2 linked regions of the Halorhodospira halophila SL1 genome follow. The protein of the gene in region 2 interacts with the protein of the main gene of each other region in a pairwise test. Links are inferred from orthologs where the notes say so. Each region holds a gene or a part of one and is shown on either strand. Other genes may lie near its edges.

Evidence for each region. The genes of interacting proteins can lie anywhere in the genome.
Region 1: the proteins of grpE (region 2) and groL interact in binary tests that used the Escherichia coli proteins (3 or more experiments, as listed by UniProt). The link is inferred for Halorhodospira halophila SL1 from one-to-one orthologs.

The regions. Positions count from the first base shown.
Region 1 is NC_008789.1:2,565,566-2,570,068, forward strand. The notes cover bases 1-2,865. They hold groL (chaperonin GroEL), read left to right. Parts: upstream 1-539; coding sequence 540-2,192; downstream 2,193-2,865. Other genes in these bases: groES (co-chaperone GroES), read left to right, coding at 174-464; HHAL_RS13370 (hypothetical protein), read left to right, coding at 2,312-2,865. Also shown: more of HHAL_RS13370, read left to right, coding at 2,866-2,986; HHAL_RS11825 (lysophospholipid acyltransferase family protein), read left to right, coding at 2,910-3,968; folK (2-amino-4-hydroxy-6-hydroxymethyldihydropteridine diphosphokinase), read right to left, coding at 3,965-4,453; folB (dihydroneopterin aldolase), read right to left, coding at 4,450-4,503.
Region 2 is NC_008789.1:1,597,363-1,602,920, forward strand. Bases 1-2,756 are described here. They hold grpE (nucleotide exchange factor GrpE), read right to left. Parts: upstream 1,862-2,756; coding sequence 1,139-1,861; downstream 1-1,138. Other genes in these bases: dnaK (molecular chaperone DnaK), read right to left, coding at 1-1,021; hrcA (heat-inducible transcriptional repressor HrcA), read right to left, coding at 1,975-2,756. Also shown: more of hrcA, read right to left, coding at 2,757-3,030; HHAL_RS07480 (NAD(+) kinase), read left to right, coding at 3,184-4,107; DNA repair protein RecN, read left to right, coding at 4,119-5,558. UniProt on the Escherichia coli protein: Participates actively in the response to hyperosmotic and heat shock by preventing the aggregation of stress-denatured proteins, in association with DnaK and GrpE. It is the nucleotide exchange factor for DnaK and may function as a thermosensor.

The DNA of each region.
Region 1 (4,503 bases), 970 kb from region 2 along the record:
ATCCACTTAGAACCGGCAGGGAACGTCACCCGGGCGGGTGCCGGAAGCCCTTGACGGGTTGCAACCGAACGATATGATTAGCACTCACGATAAGCGAGTGCTAACAAGCCGCCGAAGCCGCGGCGTACCAGACACTAGAGTCCACGACCAAGAGATAGAGGGAGAGAGGACCGATGAGCATCCGTCCCCTGCACGACCGAGTGGTCATCCAGCGCCTCGAGGAAGAGCGCACTTCCCCGGGCGGCATCGTCATCCCGGATACCGCGGCCGAGAAGCCGATGAAGGGTAAGGTCATCGCCGTGGGCCACGGCAAGACCCTCGACAACGGCGAGCGCCGCCCGGTGGAGGTCAATGTCGGCGACCAGGTCCTGTTCGGCAAGTACGCCGGCACCGAGGTCAAGATCGATGGCCAGGATTACCTGGTGATGCGCGAAGACGACATCATGGCCGTCTTCGAGGGCTAACGCAGCGCCAGCGTTTAGCGCGCAGCGACCCACCAACCCGAGACCCGAACACCGAATCGAGCAGAGGAGCCAACCATGGCTGCGAAGGAAATCCGTTTCTCCGATGATGCGCGCCAGCGCATGATGAGCGGCGTCAACCAGCTGGCGAACGCCGTCAAGGTCACCCTGGGCCCGCGCGGCCGCAACGCCGTGCTCGAGAAGAGCTTCGGCGCCCCCACCGTCACCAAGGACGGCGTCTCCGTCGCCAAGGAGATCGAGCTCGAAGATCACTTCGAGAACATGGGCGCCCAGATGCTCAAGGAGGTCTCCTCGCAGACCTCGGACGTCGCCGGTGACGGCACCACCACCGCCACCGTCCTGGCCCAGGCCATCCTGCGCGAGGGCATGAAGTCCCTGGCCGCGGGCATGAGCCCCATGGAGCTCAAGAAGGGCATCGAGAAGGCCACCGAGGCCGCCTCCAACTACCTGTCCGATGAGCTCTCCAAGCCCTGCGAGGACGACAACTCCATCGCCCAGGTGGGCACCATCTCCGCCAACTCCGACGAGGCCGTGGGCCGGATCATCGCCGACGCCATGGGCAAGGTCGGCAAGGAAGGTGTGATCACCGTCGAGGAGGGCTCCGGCCTGGATAACGAGCTGGATGTCGTCGAGGGCATGCAGTTCGACCGCGGTTACCTCTCCCCCTACTTCGTCACCGATCAGCAGACGATGAAGGCGGAGCTCGAGGACGCCGCGATCCTCCTCCACGACAAGAAGATCTCCAACATCCGCGATCTGCTGCCGCTGCTTGAGGGCGTGGCCAAGCAGAACCGCCCGCTGCTGATCATCGCCGAGGAGGTCGAGGGCGAGGCCCTGGCTACGCTGGTGGTCAACAACCTGCGCGGCATCGTCAAGGTCGCCGCGGTCAAGGCGCCGGGCTTCGGTGACCGCCGCAAGGCCATGCTCCAGGACATCGCCATCCTCACCGGCGGCACGGTCATCTCCGACGAGGTCGGCATGACCCTCGAGAACGCCACCGTGGACGACCTGGGCACCGCCAAGAAGGTGCAGATCTCCAAGGAGGAGACCACCATCGTCGGCGGCGCCGGCCGTCACGACGACATCATGGCCCGCGTCGAGCAGATCCGCGCCCAAATGGAGGAGTCCACCTCCGACTACGACAAGGAGAAGCTCCAGGAGCGCGTGGCCAAGCTCGTCGGCGGCGTGGCCGTGATCAAGGTCGGCGCGGCCACCGAGGTCGAGATGAAGGAGAAGAAGGCCCGCGTCGAGGACGCCCTGCACGCCACCCGCGCTGCGGTGGAAGAGGGCATCGTTCCCGGCGGTGGCACGGCCTTGATCCGCGCCCTGGCCGCCCTCGAGGGCCTGAGCGGCGCCAACGAGGAGCAGACCCAGGGCATCGCACTGGTCCGCCGTGCCATGGAAGAGCCGCTGCGCCAGCTGGTCCTCAACGCCGGCGAAGACGCCTCCGTGGTGGTCAACAAGGTCCGTGAGGGCACCGGCAACCACGGCTACAACGTGGCCACCGGCGAGTACGGCGACCTGGTACAGGCCGGCGTCCTCGACCCGACCAAGGTCACCCGCTCGGCCCTGCAGAACGCTGCCTCCGTGGCCGCGCTGATGCTGACCACCGAGGCCATGGTCGCCGACCTGCCGAAGAAGGACGACGAAGGCGGTGGCGGCGACATGGGTGGCATGGGCGGCATGGGGGGCATGGGCGGCATGATGTAAGCCGTCCGGTTCCCCGGCGCCCTGACGCCGTTAAGACCCCTGCTGGGCACGCCCCAGCGGGGGTCTTTGTTTTTGTACAATACGAGCAATCGGCACAGGCTCACCACGGGGCAACAGTGATGATGACCACTCAAAAGGCCGCAAGACGTATCCTGGGTACTAGCGCGGAGCTCTGGGTCAACCCCCAACGCATCTCGCAGCACCGGGGGAGCAAACACCCCTATACCGCGGTCATCCGTGCTCGGTACAACACCAAGCTACGTCGGCCGATCACATGGCTCAGCCGGAAATGGCACCCGTTCTTCCTGAAGCATTCCTGGTTACCAGAAGGCACCCCCATTGAGGCGGAGCCCAAGTACCGACGTATCGCGGACTTGATCGAGAAAAAAAGCAATTACCGCGAGAGCGAGTGGTACGTGAAGTTGCGCGAGGAGGTACGAACTCGGGGATCGGCGCGTTACAAATTCCGAAGGATGCGAACCGAGGCGTGCGTAGATGCGTTTTTCCAAGAGCATGTGCTGCCCTTGATCATGACCATGGAGCGGGATGGTTATCAGGCTAATCCCAGGGACGAGCATGGGACTGTCCTCGTCGGTGAAGATGGCTGCCTCTACAAGACTGGCGGCGGCAGTCACCGTTTCTACGTTGCTCGCCTGGTTGGGGTGAACCGTCTACCAGTGGCCGTCATTGGCGTTCACGAGGAGTGGGCCCGCGCGCATGGAATTGCTTGCGAACGCAGTGGGTTACAACAATTGCCCCCATTACTTCGCAACCTTGAGCAAAGATACGCATAGGATAGGTAGAGTGACCCCCACAAAGCCCCAGCAACCCCAGAAGAAAAAGAAGAAAAAAGCCTCATCCAACCCTCGACACCCACGCTACTGGCCGACTTGGGTGGGACTTGGCGTGATGCGGCTGCTTGCCCTTCTCCCGATTCCGTTGATTGGGCGCATCGGTGACGGGCTCGGAATGTTGCTGTGGGTTGCCGTCCCGCCGCGACGGCATATCGTCCGCACGAATCTTGGGCTCGCCTTCCCGGATCGTTCGCTCGCCGAGCGAAGGCGGCTCGAGCGGGCCCACTTCCGCTCCGCAGCACGGGGCATGCTTGAGGGGGCTCTGGCCTGGTGGGCATCCATCGAGCGCCTTGCCCCCTACTACACCATTGAGGGCCTGGAAAACATCGAAGTCGCCCGGCGGGCCGGACGAGGCGTGATCCTGCTGATGCCGCACTACACCACCATGGAGATGTGCGGAAAGATCATCGGTCACCACGTCCCGGATTTCCACCCCGTCTACAAACCCACCAAGGACCCTGCCTTCAACACCGCGATGGTGCGCATCCGGAGCACCGGGGTCGCGGGGCTGCTGGTCAACGACGACATGCGGGGGATCCTGCGCGTTCTGCGTAACGGTCAGGTGATCTGGTACGCACCCGACCAGGACTTCGGACGCCGTGGCTGCGTCTTTGCGCCCTTTATGGGCGTAGCCACCAGCACCCTGACGACGACCGCGCGCCTGGCTCAGCGCTCAGGCGCTCCGCTCGTGCCGCTGCACTGTGAACGCTTGCCCGGGAACCGCTGGCACGTGCGTGCCGACACCCCACTGGAAGGGTTTCCGAGCGGCGATGACGAAAAAGATGCAACCCGCATCAACTCGGTCATCGAGGCCCAGGTCCGGCAGGCGCCGGAGCAGTACCTGTGGCTGCACCGCCGCTTCAAGACGCGCCCCGACCCCGACGCCCCCAACCCCTACACCCGGCCAGGGCGCAGGCGCTAGTCGGCCAGGGGCACGGAACGGCGGATGGAGGGGTGGCCGGTAAAGCCGGCCCACAGGTCGCGGAAGCACTCGCCGTTGAGCGGGTGGCGGGCCTCGGGGGCCAGTTCGGCCAGCGGTCGGAGGACGAAGTCGAACTGGAGGATCTCGCCCCGGGGCAGGGTGACCGGATCGCCGTCGATGACCGCATCCCCCCAGAGCAGCAGGTCCAGATCGAGGGTCCGCGCCGAGAACTTCCCGCCGGCACGGTGCCGGCCGTGGGCGTCTTCCAGCTCGCGCAGGGTGTCGAGGACGTCCTCCAGCGACTCCTCGGCCCGGAAGCTAGCCACCAGGTTGTAGAAGTCCTCGCCCTCGAAGCCCACCGCCGCCGTCTCGTAGACGGTGGAGAAGACCATGTCCGGCCAGCGCACGCGCAGTTCCGCCATGGCCGAACGGATGTTGCGGTCGCGATCGATGTTGCTGCCGATGCTCAGATACGCCTGTCTCAACGCCGCTCGCCTCGCTCGATGGTCACGCCTACGTCGTCCGCGCCGCGCAG
Region 2 (5,558 bases):
CGACGAGGATCACGTCCTGGATGTCGCCGGCTGCAAGGCCTGCGTCCTTGAGCGCGGTTTTGCACGGCTCGATGGTGCGCTCAACCAGATCCTCGACGAGGGACTCCAGCTTGGCCCGGGTGAGCTTGATGGCCATGTGCTTGGGACCGCTCTGATCCGCGGTGATGTAGGGCAGGTTGATCTCGGTCTGCTGGCTCGAGGAGAGCTCCACCTTGGCCTTCTCGGCGGCCTCACGCAGACGCTGCAGGGCCAGATGGTCCTGCGCGAGATCGATGCCCTGATCCTTCTTGAACTCCTGGATCAGGTAGTCAATGATCCGCTTGTCGAAGTCCTCACCGCCAAGGAAGGTGTCGCCGGAGGTGGAGAGCACCTCGAACTGCTTCTCGCCGTCGACCTCGGCGATCTCGATGATCGAGACGTCGAAGGTGCCGCCGCCCAGGTCGTAGACCGCGACCTTCTTGTCGCCGCCCTCCTTGTCCAGGCCGTAGGCCAACGCCGCCGCAGTCGGCTCGTTGATGATGCGCTTGACCTCCAGACCGGCGATCTTGCCGGCATCCTTGGTGGCCTGACGCTGGGAGTCATTGAAGTACGCCGGCACGGTGATCACCGCCTCGGTGACCTCCTCACCCAGGTAGTCCTCGGCGGTGCTCTTCATCTTCTGCAGGGTGCGCGCGGAGACCTCCGGCGGCGCCATCTTCTTGCCCTGGGCCTCGACCCAGGCGTCTCCGTTGTCCGCCTTGACGATCTTGTACGGCATCTCCTTGATGTCGCGCTGGACGACATCCTCGTCGAAGCGCCGACCGATCAGGCGCTTCACCGCGTGGATGGTGTTCTCCGGGTTGGTGACCGACTGCCGCTTGGCCGGCGCACCGGTGAGCACCTCGCCGTCCTCGGCGAAGGCCACCACCGACGGGGTGGTACGATCCCCCTCCGCGTTCTCGATCACGCGGGTCTTGTTGCCCTCCATGACCGCCACGCACGAGTTGGTGGTGCCCAGGTCGATGCCGATGATCTTACCCATAATTCGCTCCTGCTAATCGTTGAATCTGTCCGGGCCTGATTGCCTACTGCCCCTTAAGTGCGGTGCCCGATCGGCTTTTTCAAGGGCCGGGACTCAAACCGACCGATCCGCCGGCTCTCAGGCAGTCTCATCCACGGATCCGCCACTGCCCGCGCCGCCGTCGCCCTTCTTGGCGACCACCACCAGCGCCGGGCGCAGCAGGCGATCCTGCAGGCGGTAGCCCTTCTGAACCACCTGGAGCACGGTATTCGGCTCCTGCTCGTCGCTGGGCTGCGCCGCCATGGCCTCGTGGTAGTCGGGATTGAAACGCTCGCCCTGCGGGTTGATCTCCTCGATCTCGAAGCGCTCAAAGACCTGGTTGAGCATCTTGAGCGTTAGCTGCGAGCCCTCGAGGAGCTTCTCGCGATCCGCCTCGGCGTCTTCGGCCGCCTGCACGCCCATCTCCAGGCTGTCCTTGACCTGCAGCAGATCCCCGCAGACCTTCTCCAGTCCCTGCCGCTTGGCCTGGTCGACGTCTTTCTCGGCGCGGCGCCGCGCGTTCTCCAGCTCGGCTCGCATGCGCAGCACCTGGTCCCAGTGCTCCTCGGCCTTCTGCTCGGCATCGGCCAGGGCCTTCTCGAGCTCCTCGACGCGTTGTCGCAGGGCTTCGGGATCCGCGCCGTCATCGGCCGACAAGCTGGCACCCGTGGCGGAATCCGCGCTCCCGTCCTGGAGCTCGCCCTCGACGGCCGCCGAGGCCTGGGTGGCCTGGGTCTGTTCAGCGGCCTCGGCCGTCGCCTGCGCCGGATCGCGCGTCTCGGGCTGCCCGTCGGTCGTGCTCTGTCGCTGGTTATCAGTCATATGGCTGCTCCGCTGGATTGAGCCAGAAAACGGTCAACACGCAGCGCACCGCCCGACGGCTCGGGCGCCTCGGCCGGGTGCGCTGTCTCCTGCCTGGACACAGGTGTGGGGATCTAACGGGGCGGATTCAAGGCCGACCCCACCAAACGGGCGGTGACATCGACGATCGGGATGATCCGATCGTAGGCCATGCGGGTCGGACCGATGACACCGAGCACCCCGGCGGCTTCGCCGGCGACCCCGTAGCGCGCGGTCACCAGCGAGAGGCCGTCAAAGACCTCGTAACCGGCCTCCTGGCCGATGTAGATCTGGACACCGTCGGCCCGTGCACAGCGATCGAGGAGATGCAGGATATCGCGCTTCTGCGTGAAAGCCTCGAACAGCTGTCGCAGCCGATCGACATCGGAGAGCTCTTCAAACTCCATCAGGTTGGTCTGGCCGGCCACGACGTAGCCCTCGTCATCCTGCTCTTCGGCCAGGGCCTTCTCGCCGACCTCCACCGCCGAGCGCATCAACTCATCGAGCCGCTGTTGATCCGCCTGCATGGCCGCCAGCAGGCTTTGGCGCACCCGCGGCAGCTCCAAACCGGCGAACTCGGCATTGAGGTAGTTGGCGATGCGCTGAAGCTCCGCTTCGGAGAAATCGCGCTCGGTACGAATGACGCGATTCTGCACATCCCGTTCGTTGATCACCAGGATCGCCAGCACTCGGCAATCGGATAAAGGCAGGAACTCCACGTGGCGCAGTACCGCCCAGTCGCAGCGCGGCAGAGTCACGACCCCGGCCAGGCGGGTCAGCTGCGAGAGCAGATCCGAGGCGGAGTCCGCTAGCTCTTCCGCGCCCTCGTCCCGGTCACGGGCCAGGCGCTGGCGCAGCCGCTCGACGGTATCCCCCCCGATGGGCTGCACCTGCAACAGGCAGTCAACATAGAAGCGCAAGCCGCGGTCGGTGGGCACCCGCCCGGCCGAGGTGTGCGGCGCAACCAGGTACCCGAGCTCTTCGAGATCGGCCATGACGTTGCGGATGGTCGCCGGGCTAACGGAGAGCCCCGCATCGCGGGCAAGGCTCCGCGAGCCGACCGGTCTGCCGCTGTCGATGTAGCGACGCACCAGCGTGCGGAGCAGGATACGCGCGCGGTCGCCCAGCTCCAGATCGTGCGGCGGGCTCATGGCTCATGCACCACTGGTTGCGCGATTTCGCGGAGGGTTTGCACTCACCCCTAGCGAGTGCCAGGTGAGGCTAGCAAGCCCCACAAGCGACCGTCAACGCGTTGTCTGGCAGCCAATTGGCGCCTTCTGGGCGACGTGGTACCGTTCCCGACCATGGACGAACATCCACCACCGCCCTTCCCCACCGTCGGCATCATCGGCAAACCGGGCGACCCGGCCATCGCCGGACTGGTCGAGCGGTTGCTTCCCATGCTCGAGGCGCGAGGCTGTACGGCACTGCTCGATGAGCAGTCCATGCCGGAGACCGGCGACGACCGCCATCCGCAGCGGGTTTCCCGCGAGACCCTGCTCGATGCCTGCGACCTGATCATCGCCATCGGAGGGGACGGCACCCTGATCCATATCGCCCGGGCCGTGGCCGGTCGCCGGGACGTGGCGCTGATGGGGATCAATCGCGGCCGCCTCGGCTTCCTGGTGGACATCGCCCCGGAGCACCTGGACGAGGTCGCACAGATTCTCGACGGTCAGCACGTCGTCGACGAGCGCCTGCTCCTCCACGCCGAGATCCGCTCGAACGAGGATGACACCCTGCTGCGCGAAGACGTGGCCATCAACGAGGTCGTCCTGCACCGCTGGAACACCGCACGGATGATCGAGCTGGTCACGCGGATCGACGGCGAGCCGCTCAGCGACCACCGCTCCGATGGACTGATCCTGGCTACCCCGACCGGCTCAACCGCCTACGCCATGGCCGGTGGCGGCCCCATCGTGCACCCCAACCTGCACGCCATGCTGCTGGTCCCCGTCTGCCCGCACACACTGAGCAACCGTCCACTGGTCGTCGACGGCAGCAGCCGCATCGAGATCGACGTCCATCCGCGGTTCATCGAACATGTCCGGGTCAGCTGCGATAGCCAGAACGACCTGACCCTGCAGGCGGGCAGCCGGCTCGTCGTACGGGCCCATCCGAGCCCGGTCCGCCTCGTGCACCCGCCGGGCTACAGCTACTTCAACCTGCTCCGCGCCAAGCTCGGCTGGGGCGGGCCGCTGTGCAACATCGAACCGTTCGGCGCATAGGGAGAAGCGCTGTGCTCAGGGAAATCCACATCCGCGATTTCGCCATCGTCGAGCGACTCGACCTGGAGTTCGGCGAGGGTATGCATGTGCTCACCGGCGAGACGGGCGCCGGCAAGTCGATCCTCCTCGACGCCCTCGGCCTGTGCCTGGGCGACCGGGCCAAGGCGGAGATCGTCCGCCCCGGCACCGACCGCGCCGAGGTCAGCGCCGTGTTCGATCCCCCGTCCACGCGGATTGCCCGCTGGCTGGCCGAGCGCGAGCTTGAGGGCGAGGATGAAGTCATTGTCCGGCGCGTCATCCAGAGCAACGGACGCTCCCGCGGGTTCATCAACGGCACGCCGGTTGCGCTGCAGATGCTCCGTGAGCTCGGTGAGCAGCTGGTCGACATCCACGGCCAGCACGCCCACCAGTCGTTGCTCCGCCCCGCTACTCAGCGAGAACTGCTCGACGCCTACGCCGAGGCCACCGAGGCCCGCCGCGAGGTCGCCGAGCGCTTCCGCGAGCTGCGCGATCTCGACCGTGAACTCACCGACCTTGAGGGCCAGGACAACGACTACGAAGACCGCCTCGCCCTGCTGCGCCATCAGGTCGATGAACTGGAGGCGGCCGCCCCTTCCCCGGACGGCCTGACAGAGCTGGAGAACGAGCACCAACGGCTGGCCCACGCCGAATCCCTGATCACGCTGGCCCAGACCCAGCTCCAGGCCCTATCCGATGACGACCACGCAGCCCAGGCCCTGCTCGGCCGGGCCGTCCGCGAACTTGAAGAACGGCGTGACCTCGCCCCGGCTCTGGGCGAGGCGGCGGATCTGTTCCAAAACGCCCTGGCCCATCTCGAAGAGGGCTGTCAGACCCTGCGCGCCTTCGCCGACGGGCTTGAGATCGACCCGCAGCGGCTGGCTGCGCTCGACCAACGGATCAGTGACCTACGGGATCTTGCGCGCAAGCATCGGGTTGAGGTCGAGCAGCTGCCCGAGACCCTCGAAGCGTTACAGGCCCAACTGGAACGCCTGGAAAACGCCGGTCAGCGTCTGGAGATCCTGCGCCAGGAACGTAGGGCGGCCGTCGAGCGCTACCAGGAGGCGGCCCGGCAACTCTCCCGGCAGCGTCAGGAGGCGGGGGATCGCCTGGCCACCGAGGTCAATCAGCTGCTCTCGGAGCTCGGCATGGCGGGCGCCGCACTGATCCCGGTGATCGAGTTCGAGGCGGAGGCCACCCCGAGCGGGCACGGCCTGGATCGGATCGAACTCCAGGTCCGAACGAATGCCGGCCAAGCCGCCGGCCCCCTCGCCAAGGTCGCCTCAGGAGGCGAGCTCTCTCGCCTCGGTTTGGCCATTCAGGTCGCCACGGTCAACCGCGCCAGCGGGGTCCCGACGCTGGTCTTCGATGAGGCCGACACCGGCATCGGCGGCGCCGTCGCCGAGGTCGTCGGGCGGATGCTGCGCACACTG